One region of the Cytobacillus oceanisediminis genome, then DNA from elsewhere that is predicted to be linked to it. Evidence: riboswitches for the same ligand, from Rfam matches in the RefSeq annotation. Region 1 holds a riboswitch; each other region holds the start of a gene.
The links. Region 1 has a riboswitch for S-adenosylmethionine ahead of IRB79_RS24900 (O-acetylhomoserine aminocarboxypropyltransferase/cysteine synthase family protein). Riboswitches for the same ligand answer to the same signal wherever they lie in the genome.

Region 1 (4,201 bases):
GATTTCAAGCGGAAATGCGATATTCTCCCTTACTGTTCTCGACCATAATAGGTTGAAATGCTGGAAAATCATGCTTATTTCCTGACGCGCTTTTCTTAGCTTGCTTCCCTTTATCTTTGAAACTTCATTTCCTGCAACTGTTACACTGCCCTGGGTAGGAAGCTCTAACCCATTCAGCATGCGGATCAAGGTACTTTTACCTGCACCGCTATATCCGATAACTCCGAAAATTTCTCCCTCTTTCACCTCCAGGTTTACATCATCAACTGCTTTTACCTGGCCATTTTTTGAAGAGAAAACCTTCTGTACATCTTTTATAGAAATCAACGTGAAATGTCACCTCTTTAATCGAAAGATACAGATTATAATTAATAGACTGCTCATATTCCCCTATTTTTTACTCCTTATAAGCTTTCATGCGCTAAAAGCAAAAATGCCTTTCTGCACATGAGCAGAAAGGCATTAAAAAATTAAGTCCTTTCTCTCATCTGTCAAAGCTATGCTTTGAGTGAATTGGCACCATTTCAACTAATTGACGGTTGCCGGGCTTCATAGGGCACTTCCCTCCACCTCTCTTGATAAGAGCGTAACGTTCTATATTCAATTATTGCTTTAAATAAATTTAGCAGTTTTTAATTACGTTTGCTATCGTATCATAGCCATCAAAAAGGTGTCAACGAAGAAATTTTAAACTTTCGGAAAAAAATGAATGGTAAATTTTCCTTTATGCTTTTGCAGCAAGCGATGTGATGCCTGCAGCTGCTTCTATTGCCTGTTCCAGATCCTCAATCAAATCTTCCGCATTCTCGATTCCGATAGAAATCCGAATTAGATCTTCCGGCACTCCTGCAGCTTTTAAACCTTCTTCATCCAGCTGCTGGTGAGTGGTGCTTGCAGGGTGGATAATCAGGCTCTTTGCATCCCCTACATTAGCCACGTGTGCCCATAGCTGCAGGTTATTGATTAGCTTGGCTCCAGCCTCTCTTCCGCCAGATATTCCAAACACAGCCACAGCGCCTGCTCCTTTAGGCAAATATTTATTTGCCAATTCTTTGTCCGGATGGCTTTCATGACCTGGATAAAGCACCCAATTAACGGCTGGATGCGCCTCAAGGTATTCCACTACTTTTTTTGTATTGGCAATGTGTTCCTTCATTCTCACATGCAAAGTCTCAAGCCCCAATGTAAACTGAAATGCACTTTGCGCACTCATCGCAGGCCCTAAGTCTCTTAACAGCTGAACGCGTGCTTTGATAATATAAGCCGCCTCGCCAATTGCTTCGCTATAGACAATATCATGGTAGCTCGGATCCGGCTTTGTAAAGCCCGGGAACTTAGGGGAATTCCAGTCAAATTTTCCGCCGTCTACAATAATTCCTCCCATTGTTGTTCCATTGCCGAGCAGCCATTTAGTCGCAGAGTGTATAACAATGTCAGCACCATGTTCGATAGGCCTGCAAAGATAAGGTGTAGCAAAGGTGTTATCGACAATAAGCGGCACACCATTCTCATGTGCAATTGCTGCGACCTTTTCAATATCCAGAATTTTTAAGCTCGGGTTTCCAATCGTTTCCGCAAAGATGGCCTTTGTTTTATCTGAAATCGCGTTACGGAAATTTTCCGGATCTTTTGGATCGACCAGTTTCACTTTAATTCCATACTTGGGAAGTGTGACTGCAAACAAATTATAAGTACCGCCATATAAATTGGACGCAGCAACAATTTCATCGCCTGCTTCAGCTATGTTTAATATGGCAAGAGTAATGGCAGACTGTCCGCTTGCAAGAGCCAATGCACCAACTCCTCCTTCGAGCAAGGCCACTCTTTCCTCAAATACACTTACAGTCGGGTTATGTATCCTGCTATAAATATATCCTGGCTCTTTAAGAGCAAAGAGATCTGCAGCGTGATCTGTATTCTTGAACTGGTAAGCATTATTCTGGTAAATCGGTAACGCCCTTGCACCAGTTACAGGGTCAGGCTTCAGTCCCCCATGCACTCCAATTGTTTCAAAACGGTAATTTTTTTGTTTGTCAGTCATTGCTTTCTCTCCTCTATAAAAATTTTAGTATTTCTTATCGAAGAGCTGAAAAAACCCTCTTCATAAGAAGAGGGCTGTATCGTCTCTTCTTATCTACCAGAGCATCCCGCTCTGCTGGATTTAGCACCGTGTACTTTACCGGTTGCCGGGCTTCGCTGGGCCAGTCCCTCCGCCTCTCTTGATAAGAATATTCAGTTAATTAATATTAAAACGATATTATCATACTATTAAAAAAACGGTCAAGTATTGTGATATGAAATTTTCCCTAAACAGAAAAAAGACTCGAGGAGCAATTTTTTTCTAAAGGTGGTATCCATCATTATTTTATTTTGGGAAAGTGCATCTCTTAACTTTAACTCTCCTGAAATCAGTGACAGCACAGCTTCATCAGAGCCCAAGATCTCCACATCAAAATGGCTGGTGTGACTTACCTTCCGGATTTCCCCATTCGAAACCATCAGAGGAATGCTTATATTTCCCGCCTTAATAAGCAAAGAGAAATTTGATTTTCTTAAAAAGTATCCAAGATGCCCTTTAGCCTTTAATTCCCGGATAAATACATCAGGTAAATCCTTCACAGCCTCACCTCTTTTAATGGGTCTATCATCTTTAATATTCAGTAAGGAAGATCTTCAATCCTTTATTTTTCATTCGACAAATACAGAAAGACAATGCCTGTTTATTAGGCATTGTCTTTCATTTCCCGAGAAATATGTCAGATTATACTATTTTTACAGAAGGCGCTTCAGCTTTTGTCTTATTATAGCTTCTGAAAACAAAGAAAAAATAGAGAGAGCCGATCAAATATAAAGAAGCAGTAATCGTGAATACGAGTGCATATCCCCAATAATCTCCATATCTCATGACGATTCCTGTTGAAACAGGCCCCATTACAGCCCATCCCAGATTGAAAACCATCTGATTGACGGAGTTTGCCAGTCCTTTCATCGAATCATTTACCTTAGACATCATTAGCGACATTTGTATAGGATTTCCAGCATTCATTAATGCCTGCCGGAACAAAAAGCCGATCGCAGCAAGCCAAAGATTCTCTGTATAAGCAGTTAAAAGCAGAAAAGGAAGTGACATGAGCTGCAGGATTACAACTGCTTTGACTTCTCCCACCTTCCTTACCACAACCGGGCCGATAATCATAGCAAAAGCAGTGGCAGCCTGCCCTAATGAAATAATAATGCCAATGGCTGAATTGGAAGCTTCAAAACGGTCTGCGAAGTATAAATTCAGATAAGGGATAACCAGTCCTGCTCCAATTCCTATTAGCAGCTGCGCAAAAGCAAACATGGCGATAATTTTGACGCCTTCATTTTTAGCGGAAAGGTTTTTGAGCGAAAAATCCTTTAAGCCTCTTACATCGTTTCTATCTTTGGGAGCTTCTGCGAAACGCAAGATAGGGACAAGGCCTGCTATGAAGAAAACACTTGCAATCAGAAGGGTAATGCGGATGCTGGTGAGCTGATCCACAAATAAAGAAAATACATCCGTTAAGATGCCTCCGCTTAAGTTACCGATTACATTTGCACCCGTCATAATGGCAAAATGGATGCTGAATAAATGAACCCTTTGGTCAGCCTTTGAATTCTCAGCCAGCCATGGTATGCCGGATACTTGCAGAAATGCTGTTGTCAGCCCTGTAAGAAAAGCAAATAAAATCAGGAGTTCCTGCAATTCAACCATACTTCTGAAAAGCATAACGACACCCGTAGCAACAGCCCCAAACAGCATCGCTCTTTTTCTGCCAAATCGGTCGCTGGCGATCCCTGCCGGCACAAGAATCAGTGCTGTGGCGAGAGCAGTCATGGATATGATTTGCCCATTAACACTTTCGGTGTAGCCGAGCTCCCTTATGTAGAAATTATAGATTACCATGAATATCCCAAAACCTATTTGTGTAAGGATATTCGCCATAAAGGCCAATTTTATATTGTGGTTATAGCCTTTAAATTGGCCAGTCCACTCCTTGTAAAATGCCATCCGGATCCCTTCCTGCACTGTGTGATTATTTCGATTCCCTAAGTATCATACTCTTTCGGAGGGGGTTTGTAAATATATTTTGAATATTGAAAAGGCGGATTTCAATGTTTTTAAACATGCAAAAAACCAGGCAGCTTTGCTCCTGGTTTTTCTCAATAGATGCTTCTG
Region 2 (4,201 bases), 2.6 Mb from region 1:
GAAAATGGAATAAAGTACAAAGAAATTTATGAACAAATTCGGCTGGCGATTTTAGATAATAAATTGTCAGCTCATGCAAGACTTCCTGCAAAGCGGCGGCTGGCTGAACAATTAAACGTAAGCATCATAACTGTTCAGATGGCTTATGAACAGTTGCAGAGTGAAGGGTATTGTTATTCAGCAGAACGCAGAGGCTATTTTGTTTCTGAAATTCAGGATGAATGGCACTATAGTCAGATTAATACAACGGACTTGGAGAAAAAAGTTCAGAATGAGTTTCTCATTAATTTTAAAAATGGGCAGATCGATGCCTCCGCCTTCCCCTATAAACATTGGAACCGATTATACAGAAAAGAGCTTAATGAATCTAATGCCAGCAATGCACCATGGCAGGGCGAATATTCTTTGCGTGTCCAAATTGCACTATACTTACAGCAAGCTAGAAGGCTGGCCTGCCAGCCGGAGCAAGTGTATATTTTCAACGGATTTCAGCAGCAGTTACTAAATGTATGTTTGTTTTTTAAACGGGAAGCCATCGGAATAGAAGACCCAGGTTTTATTCGGGCTAAATCTATTTTTGAGCAATTACAGCTACCATGTTATCCGATTTCTGTGGATGAGGAAGGATGCTGTATGCCTGATTCTGATGAGCCTGTAAAATTATTATATACCACACCTGCTCATCAATATCCTACCGGTACAATTATGTCTATTGCCAGAAGGGTTGAACTGTTAAATTGGGCAATCAAACAGGATGCTTACATTATCGAGGATGACTATGATTCTGAATTTCGCTACAAAGGGGCACCAATACCAGCATTATCCCATCTGGATTCAACCGGGAGGGTTCTGTACTTCGGCACCTTTTCAAAAACATTGCTGCCATCACTTCGGATTAGCTATCTGATTCTGCCAGCAGCACTGCAGCAAGACTTTGAAAAATTTAATGCTTATCAAAAGTCGACTGTTTCAAGAATCGATCAGCGAGCTGCTGCAAAATTTATGGAAGAAGGACTTTATACATCTCATATAGCAAAAATGAGAACGTTATATCGAGCCAAGCGGAGCTGTTTAATAGAAAGCCTGTCAAAACATTTAAGAGAACTCTTTGACATAATTGGAGATACAGCGGGCTTGCATATCATCGTGACATTACCCAAAGGATTGAATGAATCTAAAGCAATTGAACTGGCAAAGTCGGCGGGAGTTGAAATCGATGCTGTTTCACCTATGTATCATCTTCACAAGCCAAACAATCAAGTGATGCTTGGATATGGCGCCCCTTCCATGATCGACATTCAGAGAGGAGTCCATTTAATCGCCAATGCATGGAAAAGTTATCTAAGCAAATAAGGAAGCCATATATTCAATCATTCAAAAGAGCACTTATCTTACAGGATAACGCTCTTTTGCTGAAGTGGTAAACATGCACATCTTTTCCTTAACAGCCACCAAAAAATCAAACATATTCATCCCCTGGATTTGCTGGAATTTATAAAAGTCTTGATTATAGTACATATGAATATGCTTCCCGGTGATTCCCCTTTTTTCTTCAATGGAAGTAATATTGCTATACGCAAATTCTTCAACTAATTCCTTGTTTGTATCTGATACCGGGATTCCATAGAATAGCAGTCTTTTGTTCGTTGCCGCAAAGAAGCCTGCATGCGGTGCTAAACAGTAATGGGCAACTAATGAACAGGTTAAACATTCAATAATGTTTTCATCCTCATGAAGTAGATGTTCAACCTGATTTTTAATACTATTCATGGAACGATCCCCCTTAGTTTCAATGAATAATTTCATCTATCAAACCGCTGTTTTAACTGCAAGTATCAGCCCGGTAGACCAATCCAATTCTGTTATGTCAAGGTCAGGTCTGTCCCGCAGAGTTTTTAGAAGTTTAGTGGCTTTGATCCTAAATTCTTCTGGCAATTTCTGCTGCGGAAACACATCATGAATCACATAAAAACCGCCGATATTCAAATGATCCAAGGTTTTGTCCAGAAGCTCGAATTTCCCCGGCCACGTATCTGCAAAAATAAAATCGAACCCCTCCGACAGGTTTTGTATAAAAGCTGCTCCGTCCTCACAGCAAAATGTGATTCTGCTGTCATTCGCGAGGTACTTTCTCGCGATCGATTGCACTGTCGAATCTATGTCAACGGTCGTAAGCTTACTGCCTTCATCCATCCCATCAATGATCCATGAAGCAGACGCTCCCGTACCTGTTCCCAGCTCCAAAAAACTGCCTCCTGGTTTTGAAGCAGCCAGCCCCTTCAGTAAAAATCCTGTTTTTCTATCACATGACTGCCCGAAGCCGAGCAAATCAGATTCCTGTAATATCCTCGAATATGCTTCCGGTACCTGTATAACGCCGTTTTCCATTTTGCCATTCCTCCTCTTTCTTCGTTCTAATCTAACCCAAGCTCAAATCATAAAGGAGCATCAAAAAAAGGCCTCTTATTTTAAGAGGCCTTTGCTATCAAAAACGACCTCTTATCTCCCAGAGTGTCAACTCTGTTGGAATTAGCACCTTCCTGACATAATCAGGGGTTGCTGAGGCTTCGCAGGGCCAGTCCCTCCACCTCTCTGGATAAGAATTTGTATAAAATATATATTTTCAACCAAGTATTGCATAGTTTTTGTTAAATGGCAATACTTTAATTCTTTTAATCTAATGAACAGCTTCCTCTCCCTGATAAATTCGAAACGCAGGTACAATCGTATCCGACACAATCTCTTTCCCTTTTTCCCGGATGAAATCCAATTTATAGTACGCATCGAACCTCTGGCTGATCTCTGTTTTCACCAATTCAGGCGGAGTGACGACGATGAATTGGAACTTCAGCTTATCGGCTACAGCGAAAATCGGGTCAAGCACATGGGCAGAAGCCGCTTGTCCAAACGGATTATCACAGACTAACGGAACCCAGCTTTGATCGGTTTCACTCTTAACAGAAAGAAGCATCATCATCATGACCATGCGGGCAGATAGCTTTTGACCGCCGCTGCCATCAGATTTAGTCTTTGAACCCTGGTTGATCGTCTGCCAGGTTGAATAATGCTCACGCTGCGGTTTTCCGTACATGAAGGCATTATCAGTACGCATGTTATAAACCAACAGTTCCGGGTAACGATTTCTGAGAGAGACAAATAAAATCTGCTCATCACTGATAAGCTGTTTAATTTCCTGATCAAGCTCCAGATTATTGTCATCAATCATCTCGAATCGCTTTGTAATTTTGTTAATGGCTGAAACAAAATGCTGTTTCAGTAAAGGTTCAACATCTTCCGCTTTTTTAGGCAGGATGTCTTCTTTGAGCTGGACAAGCGGGAAAGAACCCCGTTCATTCTTCAGCTTCATTTTCGCAATCATCGAGCGAATCGCTTCTGAAATGCTCATCACCTTCATGCTCGCTCGGCTGGCCCAGAAGTTCTGCGCTTTTTCTGCCCGTTCTTTATCGCGTTCCAGCTGCTCTAAGCCGCTCTGTGAAAAGCGCTTCATGTTTTGGACTACACTTTGAATATGCGCATAATGCCTGGTATCCATATGATCAAGCGTAGTTAAGACTTCATTCTTAAAGCGGATTTCCCAATCCTTGCCTTCAATATTAAGCTTTAAATTGCGCAGGGATTGTTCAATTTTTGCGTGCTTCTCCTGGCCTTCATCCTGAATACCCTGATGTTTTTCACTCCAGGAAATGATGCTTTGCTTTCCTTGACTCTTTATTTTTTCAATATCTTCATCCGCAAAAGCTGCTGCTTCCTCTTTAAGGATTACGGATAGATGCAATTGATTGTTTTCAAACTCAGCAATGTTTTGTTCGGTCTCTTTTTTGCGCTCTTCCGTTTTCTTTATTTCTGCATTCGTCTGTTTGGTCTGGTCAGCGATCTCAACCGTCTTCACTTCCAGATCAAGCTCTGCCCATTCTTCAGGCTGTTTATCATGCTTGGCCACTTTTTTAGCAGTTTTATCACGCTGCGCCTTCGCATGCTTTAAGGATGTATCGGCTACAGTTACAGCTGTTCCCTGCTCACGCTCTTCTTTCTCTGCTGCCTTTGCTTCCTTTGCAGCTGTCTGTACCATATTTTCCAAAATACTCATTGGTTCATCCGGTACAGACGCATCTTTCCACTCTTCATTAAGAGCAAGAAGTTTTTTCTCCAGCTTCTTTTGCTGCTTTTGCTCCGATTCTCT
Region 3 (4,201 bases), 1.8 Mb from region 1:
GGTCACAAAGACGTTGCCACAGGATAAGGAAAGCTGCGGCAGCGATGCATCGCACGACCGAAAGTGATAGCTTTTGGGAGAACGTGGCGTTTTTAGTCTTTGTTCTGCTGACGGGCCTGTACGGGCAGTTGGACTGCGATAACATCCACCATCTCTAAACATACTTCGGGAGGGGCAGCTCATAAGCTTGCCCCTCCTGCTTTTTCATTATGCTTTCAGGTTATACCGTCTGTACCTGTTTATTTTCCTTTGCAGCCGGAGCATAGTCTCCAAGCACCTGATAAGCCTTCAAATCTGATGTATCTAATAATGACACAGCTTCCAATGATGCCTTAAAGATGAAGACATCTTTTGACACTTTTCTGATTATTTCACATCCCTCAGGCAATCCCGCTTTATCAGCATCACCCCAGATGATCCAAACTGGCTCGTCAAGAACAGTCCCTTCCGACTTGCCTTCCTCAAAGACTGAAGGAATATCGGCTCTGCCTACATGAATCAAATCTTCAATAATTGCGCTAGCTGTCGGAAACATGCCGGCTCCAGGACCCTGCAGGCTGATATTCCCGACTATATCCGCATCAATCGAAACTGCATTTTGCACTCCTTCTACTCTGTACAAGGGATGTGCCTCCCCTGTCAGGACCGGTTTTACAGTACAGCGGATAGCATCTTTTTCCCTCTGAATTGATGCTACATGTTTAAATTTCAGTCCCAGGGAATCAGCCATACGAATTTGCTCAATTGTAATGTCAGTAATGCCTTCTCTAACAGATGTTTCCTGCGCCGGTGCTTTCCCGAATACCAGCTCGCTCAGAACAACCGCTTTGTAAAAAGCGTCATATCCTTCGATATCATTTTTGGGATCGGCTTCTGCATATCCTTTTTCCTGAGCTATTTTCAGTGCTTCTTCAAATGATAAGCTCTCCTCGCGCATACTTGTCAAAATGAAATTGGATGTGCCATTTAATATTCCTTCGATCCGTTCAATCTTGTTGGCATTCAGCAGCTGCTTGATAGTCTGAATTATAGGGATTCCGCCTCCGACTGTTGCTTCAAATCCTAATGATACATTATTTTCTTTTGCGAGCCTCGCAAGCTCACTTCCATGGAATGCAAACATCTCCTTATTTGCTGTAATGACATGGCATCCTCTCGATATTGCCTGGCGCAAATACGTATAGCCTGGTTCCCTGCCAACAATGGCATCAATTACGACATCAAGCTTAGGAAGCTCAATAATATCTTGAAAGTCATCAGTTAAAAGCACCTCATCATCGCGCAAAGAATGCTTACTCACATTTTTGACAAGGATGGCCGAGACCTTAACTTCTTTCCCGAATATCGCCTGAAGCCTTCCCTGATGTTTGCTGATCGTTTCATACACTCCTTTTCCAACTGTTCCAAACCCCAATAGCCCAATCGTTATCGCTGACATTTCTCATTCCCCCTGGTTAATATTTAAAGTGCAGATACCTGTAAAAACAAAAAACCCCTTCCGTCCATTACAGACAAGAAGGGGTTTGAATTTACATTTCGTTCATTCCGCCTTCTTATCTTCGGAAAATGTATTCCTCTGAATTTGGCACCGTGCATAAATGCTGGTTGCCGAGGCTTCATAGGGTCAGTCCCTCCGCCTCTCTTGATAAGAAGTTTCTAAGTATTCAATTTATATGAATCATAAACATTTATAAGGACTGCGTCAACCTTTTTTGAAAATTATTTTCTTCAAACGCTTTCACTTTCCTCGAAATCTTCAGTAATGATTTCAAGAAAATGCTTAAGAATTCTGGCAGTCAGCCCCCAAATAACCTTATCCTCAAAATAGTAAAATACTTCTTCTACTTTCCTTGTCTGCCATTTGTAATTTTCACCCCCGGCAATCAAGTCAAAAGGAAAATTTTCTTCGGGCTCCACTTTAAAATTCACGTGATACGTTTCCGCCTTTACATTTTTTAGAAAGGAAAGAGGCACGGTAAAAACTTCTTCTACTTCGTCAGGGTTTGGCACAATCTGGTTAGGATTATGGATAATGCCTGCATAAGGGTAAATAATTTGTCCGAAGGAAATCATGTAATCCAGCGGGGACACATCTGTAATGCTGTCTTCACTCACGCCGAGTTCCTCTGAGGTCTCACGGATGGCCGTATGCTCCTCATCCCTATCTTCCGGATCTATTCTCCCGCCCGGGAAACAGACCTCCCCAGGCTGCCTTCTCATTTTAAGTGAACGCACTTCAAAAAGGACATGTACCTCATTATTTTTCTCAACAAGCGGAAGCAAAATAGCGAATTTCAAAAATCGCTCACTCCCTAAAATAACTGGGGTCCTGTTACCCAACCTTTTAGCCAGTTTCTCAATCTCCATATACCCACCTCCAGCAGCGATTCCAATTTTTCGGCTATTATCTTTATCATACTGTATTTACTGTGTTTTATTAATTCATACGGCTTGTACCATGTAATGATTCTGCACAGTTTATTACTTATCTGTCAGCCCTTCAATAGAAAAAGAAAGTTTCTCCGCCTGCAATTCAGGGAAAATAGAAAATATAATATGACATTAGGAGTGAAAATATGAAAAAAAATATACTAGTAGGCGGGTATGATACACAGGAAGATCTAAAAGATGCTATTGAAGGGGCAGAGTCAAACGGGTATCAGAAAGACAACCTGGTGATTGTTTCAAAAGATGGAGCGAACCTTGAAAGCTTTGCAGACAATCATGGAGTGAACTTGCGAATAGTCGGATCCCAGGAGCTCGGCAATCAGCGCTTTCTTGATTCAGTGAAAGCCCTTTTTATGGGAGAAGATCCAGCCACAAGTTCTGGAATGGATCCTGATAAAAAAGATGGTACACGGTTTGATGAACATGACCTGGATAAATACGCAAGCATGGTATTTGATGGAAAATACGTCTTAATCGCGGACTACTATGGGAACTATCCCACTTCCCAGGAGGACAATCAGAGGATCACTGCTGAAGACTCAGAAGGGTACCTCGAAAGCGCTTCAGCCCGGGAAGTTGTCCATGAAGCAGATATCAAAACACTGGCAGATAAATCCCGTAACTCATGTGCTGCCGATAATCAGGAAATCAATCGTGTTCACGTTTCACCCAAGTCTGCAGATGTGAAAACCAGTGCTGAATTAAACCGGGATGATCGACATACGAAAGAAAGGCTCAAATAGCAGAAGGCCCCCGATTGGGGTCTTTTTTTCGGAATAAAAAAGAGAGGTTCCCCTCTCTTAAGCGTACTTCTTCTTATCTTCCTCCTGTTTGAAGAAACTCTTCATCGCATGGAATACATCTGCTTTTTGCTTAAGGATATAATAGCGGAAATCCTCATTTTTAATATTTTTATAGGCTGACATCAGGGTCGAGTGGCGGTTATACTGGTTTACTTCACCGTATCCGAACATATTGGACACCTTCATCAGGTCTTCCACTAGCTTAACACAGCGGGCGTTGTCAGAGGTCAGGTTATCACCGTCTGAGAAGTGAAAAGGGTAAATATTATATTTGTGCGGGTCGTATTTGACATCAATCAGTTCAAGTGCTTTACGATAGGCAGATGAACAAATGGTTCCCCCGCTTTCTCCTTTTGAGAAAAAGTCCTCTTCTGAGACCACCTTTGCTTCAGTATGATGGGCAATAAATTCTATCTCGACTGTCTCATATTTGGTTCTCAGAAACCGCGTCATCCAGAAGAAAAAGCTTCTGGCCATATACTTTTCCCAGATCCCCATCGAGCCGCTCGTATCCATCATCGCAAGCACAACAGCCTTTGAATCAGGCTTTACAATTTCATTCCAGGTCTTAAACTTCAAATCTTCCTTATAAATTGGGTGGAACGCTGCTTTTCCACTCATTGCATTGCGCTTAAATGCCGACATCATGGTGCGTTTCTTATCAATATTGCCCATTAATCCAGTCTTTCTGATATCATTAAATTCAATGTCCTCTACCAGGTTTTCATCCTGCTCTTTTCTTTTTAAATTAGGCAATTCCAATTGTTTAAATAATGCTTCTTCAATTTCCATCAGTGATACTTCAGCTTCAAAATAATCCTCGCCTGCCTGGTCGCCTGCCCCTTGCCCCTTTCCGGGTCCTTTCTGGCTGCCGGATCCATCACGTGCCACTACATCTCCAATCTGGCTATCTCCATCGCCTTGGCCGACATGTTTGTTTTTATCATAGT
Region 4 (4,201 bases), 2.2 Mb from region 1:
AAATAGCTGATTGCGCTTATATTCCAGAAGCCTTAGCTGATAGCGGAACAGAAACTCTGAAGCCTCAAGGATCTTTTTAGCCTCAAAGGAGGTTTTGCCCCATACCGTAATTCCATGATTTCTTATTAAAACAGCACCTGCATCTTCATGTATATGGGAAGAAAAACACTTAGCCAGCGTGGGAATATGTGCATGATTCGGAATAATCGGAATCTCAAGAACAGCATCTTCCTCCCATTTATCAAATGCTTTAATCAGCTCTTGCCCTTTAAATGTTACTGCCTCCTGATCACCATAAATTTCTGAGATGACATTATTATCTACTGTATGTACATGAAGACTGCATTCAGCTTTTGTTCTTCTATATATCTCAGTATGCAGAAGTGTTTCAGCGGATGGCTTTAGTTGTGTTTCCCCTGCCGGGTGTCCGAATTCATCAACAAGGAGAAAGTCTTCATCAGTGCGTTTCCTTTTATCCTTTCCGCTTGCTGTTACGAGGAATTGAAGGGGACGTCCGCTGACCTTAATGGCCAGATTTCCGCTCGTTCCCATAAACCAGTCCCTTTCTGCGAGCTCATCCTTAATATCTGCAAGCTCATTCCATTTTTCCTCAAGTCTGCTCATACCCTCACCTCATTTAATCTTTTTAAAAGCTCAATGCAATCATAGAACGATTCAAAGGCACAATGATTAAGGTTCATCTCTTTGCTTTTCTCCAGGAGCAGGTCTCTTGCTATGACAAAGTCTGCCTGTTTTGCAGCCTCCAGATCAGTTACTGAATCTCCGACCACCACTTTAAAGGTGTCCTCACCTTCTAGTTTCCTCATAATGGAAGGCTTGCAGCAGCCGCAATTATTATTGCAATTTTCATCGCAGCTATGGGGCCATAAGATTTTAATTGTATCACCGCTAAAATCAGAACTATTGCAGAACACCTCTTCAAAGGGTCCATACTTATCCAGTACAGGAGCCACAAAAAAATCTATTCCTCCGCTGACTATATAAAGCGGTATATTTTCTTTTGCCAGATAATCGATAAATGGCTGAAATCCCTCTCTTACTCTCGCATTTTCCAAGATGAAATCGGTGATATCATCTTTCAGACTGCTTGGGAGAAGGGAAAACATCTTTCCTACTCCTTCTTGAATGGAAATTTCCTGTCCCAGAACTTGATTTTTTATCCCTTCCCATTGGGAAGGAGCAAAGTGCTTCATGATATGAATGATGTTATCATTTTCGGTAATAGTTCCATCAAAATCACAAAAAACCGCTATTTTAGCCATTCTTTACAGCCACCTCTTTGTACCCCCACAGATCAATCGCTTTTTTTAATTCAGGGAAGTTTGATGGAGCATCTGTCAAAGAAGCCCCCTTTAAAATTAAATCAATTGCCTGGCGGAATGCCAAACCGCCTCCTCTTGCCCCATCCGGATGCCCATGTACGCCGCCTCCGGCATTGATTACACTGTCTATTCCGAAGTCTTCGAAAAGCAGAGGCACAAGACCCGGATGGATGCCGGCTGATGGAACCGGAAAGGTTCTTTTGCAGAAATCATTCTTAGTCAGAGCATCCCCAATTGATAATGCCTGAGTTTTTTCAAGGGCAACCGATCCATAAGGGGAAGGGAATAGAGACAAGTCTGCACCTGCATACCTGAGGAGTTTGCCTAAAAGCAAAGGATAGGAAATCCCATAAACACTTGAAGCAGAAAGAGCTCCACTAACTGCAGGATGTGCCATGATAGGCAGCCCAATCTCATCATCTTCTCTTAATGACTGCAAAACATCGAGCCCATAAGAGAATACATTGAACAGAAGAAGATCTGCACCAAGTCTGGATGCCTTCCTTGCCTTATCTTTTAATTCAAAAGACCTGCCTGTTAAATTTACAGCATATAGGGTACGGTGGCCTGTTTCCTCATAAACCTGCCTTAGCACTTCTTTGCCTTCGGTTATCCGGGCTTCAAAAGGTGTAAGGCGGTTTTCAAATAGAATTTCATCATCTTTTACAAGGTCGATGCCCCCTAGGGCCTGTTCCCTCAGCTGCGAAGTTAAAAAATCCATGTCTTTGCCGAGCACCCCTTTGAAGATGCTCATCAGAAGGGGTCTGTCATATACATTCAGTTTTTCCCTCAGTCCGTCAATCCCGAATCGAGGCCCGGGGAAAAAGCTTTTAAGTTCATTGGAAAACTGTAAATCTAACAATTTAATCTTTCCGTCCAATGACAGTTTTCCAAAGACTGTTGTTAATATTGCCGGTAAATCCGGACTGAAATTAACAGTGGGATAGGCAATCTTAATGACTGCGGCTGTTTCCTTTCTTTCTTCATCTTTAATAAGGTCTTCAACAGAAACGACCCTGCCTTTATGCTTTTCCAGCTGCTGTTTTTCAAGTTCGGGCAAATGGGTCCATGACCCGACCGTTAAGCCTAAAGCGATCTCCCCGGCCTTTTTCTCCGGGTTATGTTTTTCATCATGAATCAGATACGTTGCAATAATTTCACTCATGTATATTCTTCCTTTCAAAAATCAAAGAATGAGAACAATAAAAAACCTCTTCAAATAAGAAGAGGTTAGCATAGCAATCTAACATCTTCTTATCTTTCAGCTATAAGCTGCAAGATTTAGCACCGTGCTCAGGTATAAGTCGGTTGCCGGGCTTCATAGGGCTAGTCCCTCCGCCTGCTCTTGATAAGAAAACGAAATGAGTATTCAGTTAATTTAGAATTAAAATTTAATTAGAATTATGACAGTGCTTCGTGTTTTTGTCAATTGAATTATGAAAAAAATTAAAATAAATCTAATTTTTGTATTCGGGCCACCGCTTCTTTAAGTCTATCCTCAGATGTCAGCAAACCAGCTCTCACATACCCTTCTCCAAAATCACCAAATCCGATGCCAGGTGCAACCGCAATATGCGCTTTGTCCAAGAGATAGTCAGCAAACTCTTCCGATGTAAATTGTTCAGGGACCTTGAGCCATGCAAAAAAGGAGCCTTTAGGAGCTTGTACATCCCAGCCAATTTCCCTCAGGCCAGAGATGAATGTATTCCGTCTGGATTGGTATATGGAATTCAATTCATTAACACAATCCTGGGGTCCTGACAGAGCAGCTGCTGCAGCTTCCTGAACAGCACCAAACAAGCTGACGTATAGATGATCCTGCATAAGATTCAGTGCTGAGATGACACTTGCATTTCCAGCTGCAAATCCAACTCTCCAGCCTGCCATATTAAAGGTTTTTGAAAGAGTATAAATTTCAATTCCGACCTCTTTTGCCCCTTCTGCCTGAAGAAAACTTTCAGGCTTTTTGCCGTCAAAACCAATACCGCCATATGCAAAATCATGGACGATGCAAATGCCATGACTTCGGCTCAAATCAACTGTTTCCTGAAAAAAATCCTTGTTTGCCACTGCTCCAGTCGGATTATTTGGGTAATTAAGGAACATCAGTTTGGCTGTATTTAGCTGGTCTGCTGACAATTCACTGTAAACTGGCAAGAAATTATTTTCTTCTCTTAGAGGCATTGTCACCATTTTTGCTTTGGCAAGTGCAACACCTGACCAATAATCAGGATATCCCGGGTCCGGAACCAATATGCTGTCCCCAGGGTTTAAAAGGCATTGAGGGATTTCAACCAGGCCGGATTTACCACCAAAAAGGATGGCTATTTCGGTTCCGGGATCCAATTCAACATCAAATTCCCTTTTATAAAAGTCTGCAGCAGCCTTTTTTAAAAACGGGAAGCCCTGGAAAGGAGAATATTTATGGTTTTGCGGATTTACGGCCGCACTTTGAAGACTCTTGACAATATGCTCTGGGGTAGGCAGATCAGGATTTCCCTGTCCAAGATTGATGACATCATAACCTTGTTCGAGTTTTTTTCCCACTTTGGCTGTCAAAGATGCAAAAAACTGTTTAGGCAGACTTTTTAAAAGATCTGATTGCGGATAATTTACCAAATTGTTCACCTGCTTAAAAAAAAGATTGAAAATATAGTCACAAATGATATAACGTAAATGGTAAGTTGTAAAGTAAAATTTTGAAAATTTCCATCTATCGGACTAATTTTACCATAAGGATAAGATGATTGCGGGGGAGTTTTATGAAATTAAAGATTGCCTGTTTGCAAATGGATATTGCATTTGGGAAACCTGAGGAGAATTTTAAAACAGCCGAAACCATGATTAAAAAGGCGCTT

Region 2: another riboswitch for S-adenosylmethionine. It lies ahead of IRB79_RS11740 (O-methyltransferase); the one in region 1 lies ahead of IRB79_RS24900 (O-acetylhomoserine aminocarboxypropyltransferase/cysteine synthase family protein).
Region 3: another riboswitch for S-adenosylmethionine. It lies ahead of IRB79_RS07415 (homoserine dehydrogenase); the one in region 1 lies ahead of IRB79_RS24900 (O-acetylhomoserine aminocarboxypropyltransferase/cysteine synthase family protein).
Region 4: another riboswitch for S-adenosylmethionine. It lies ahead of IRB79_RS09385 (2,3-diketo-5-methylthiopentyl-1-phosphate enolase); the one in region 1 lies ahead of IRB79_RS24900 (O-acetylhomoserine aminocarboxypropyltransferase/cysteine synthase family protein).

Annotation. Positions count from the first base shown of each region.
Region 1 is NZ_CP065511.1:4,931,271-4,935,471, forward strand. Features, by position in the region: gene IRB79_RS24895 (methionine ABC transporter ATP-binding protein) at 1-327, opposite strand, end outside; SAM riboswitch class I at 482-585, opposite strand; gene IRB79_RS24900 (O-acetylhomoserine aminocarboxypropyltransferase/cysteine synthase family protein) at 725-2,041, opposite strand; SAM riboswitch class I at 2,128-2,229, opposite strand; gene IRB79_RS24905 (hypothetical protein) at 2,281-2,619, opposite strand; gene IRB79_RS24910 (MFS transporter) at 2,762-4,033, opposite strand; gene IRB79_RS24915 (thioredoxin family protein) at 4,186-4,201, opposite strand, start outside.
Region 2 is NZ_CP065511.1:2,299,917-2,304,117, reverse strand. Features, by position in the region: gene IRB79_RS11750 (MocR-like pyridoxine biosynthesis transcription factor PdxR) at 1-1,353, shown strand, start outside; gene IRB79_RS11745 (PH domain-containing protein) at 1,387-1,770, opposite strand; gene IRB79_RS11740 (O-methyltransferase) at 1,810-2,388, opposite strand; SAM riboswitch class I at 2,497-2,603, opposite strand; gene IRB79_RS11735 (coiled-coil domain-containing protein) at 2,678-4,201, opposite strand, start outside.
Region 3 is NZ_CP065511.1:1,417,746-1,421,946, reverse strand. Features, by position in the region: gene IRB79_RS07415 (homoserine dehydrogenase) at 221-1,438, opposite strand; SAM riboswitch class I at 1,551-1,652, opposite strand; gene IRB79_RS07410 (NUDIX hydrolase) at 1,729-2,367, opposite strand; gene IRB79_RS07405 (general stress protein) at 2,577-3,191, shown strand; gene yhbH (sporulation protein YhbH) at 3,249-4,201, opposite strand, start outside.
Region 4 is NZ_CP065511.1:1,823,082-1,827,282, reverse strand. Features, by position in the region: gene IRB79_RS09395 (methylthioribulose 1-phosphate dehydratase) at 1-624, opposite strand, end outside; gene IRB79_RS09390 (2-hydroxy-3-keto-5-methylthiopentenyl-1-phosphate phosphatase) at 621-1,283, opposite strand; gene IRB79_RS09385 (2,3-diketo-5-methylthiopentyl-1-phosphate enolase) at 1,276-2,508, opposite strand; SAM riboswitch class I at 2,595-2,698, opposite strand; gene IRB79_RS09380 (pyridoxal phosphate-dependent aminotransferase) at 2,790-3,962, opposite strand; gene IRB79_RS09375 (carbon-nitrogen family hydrolase) at 4,106-4,201, shown strand, end outside.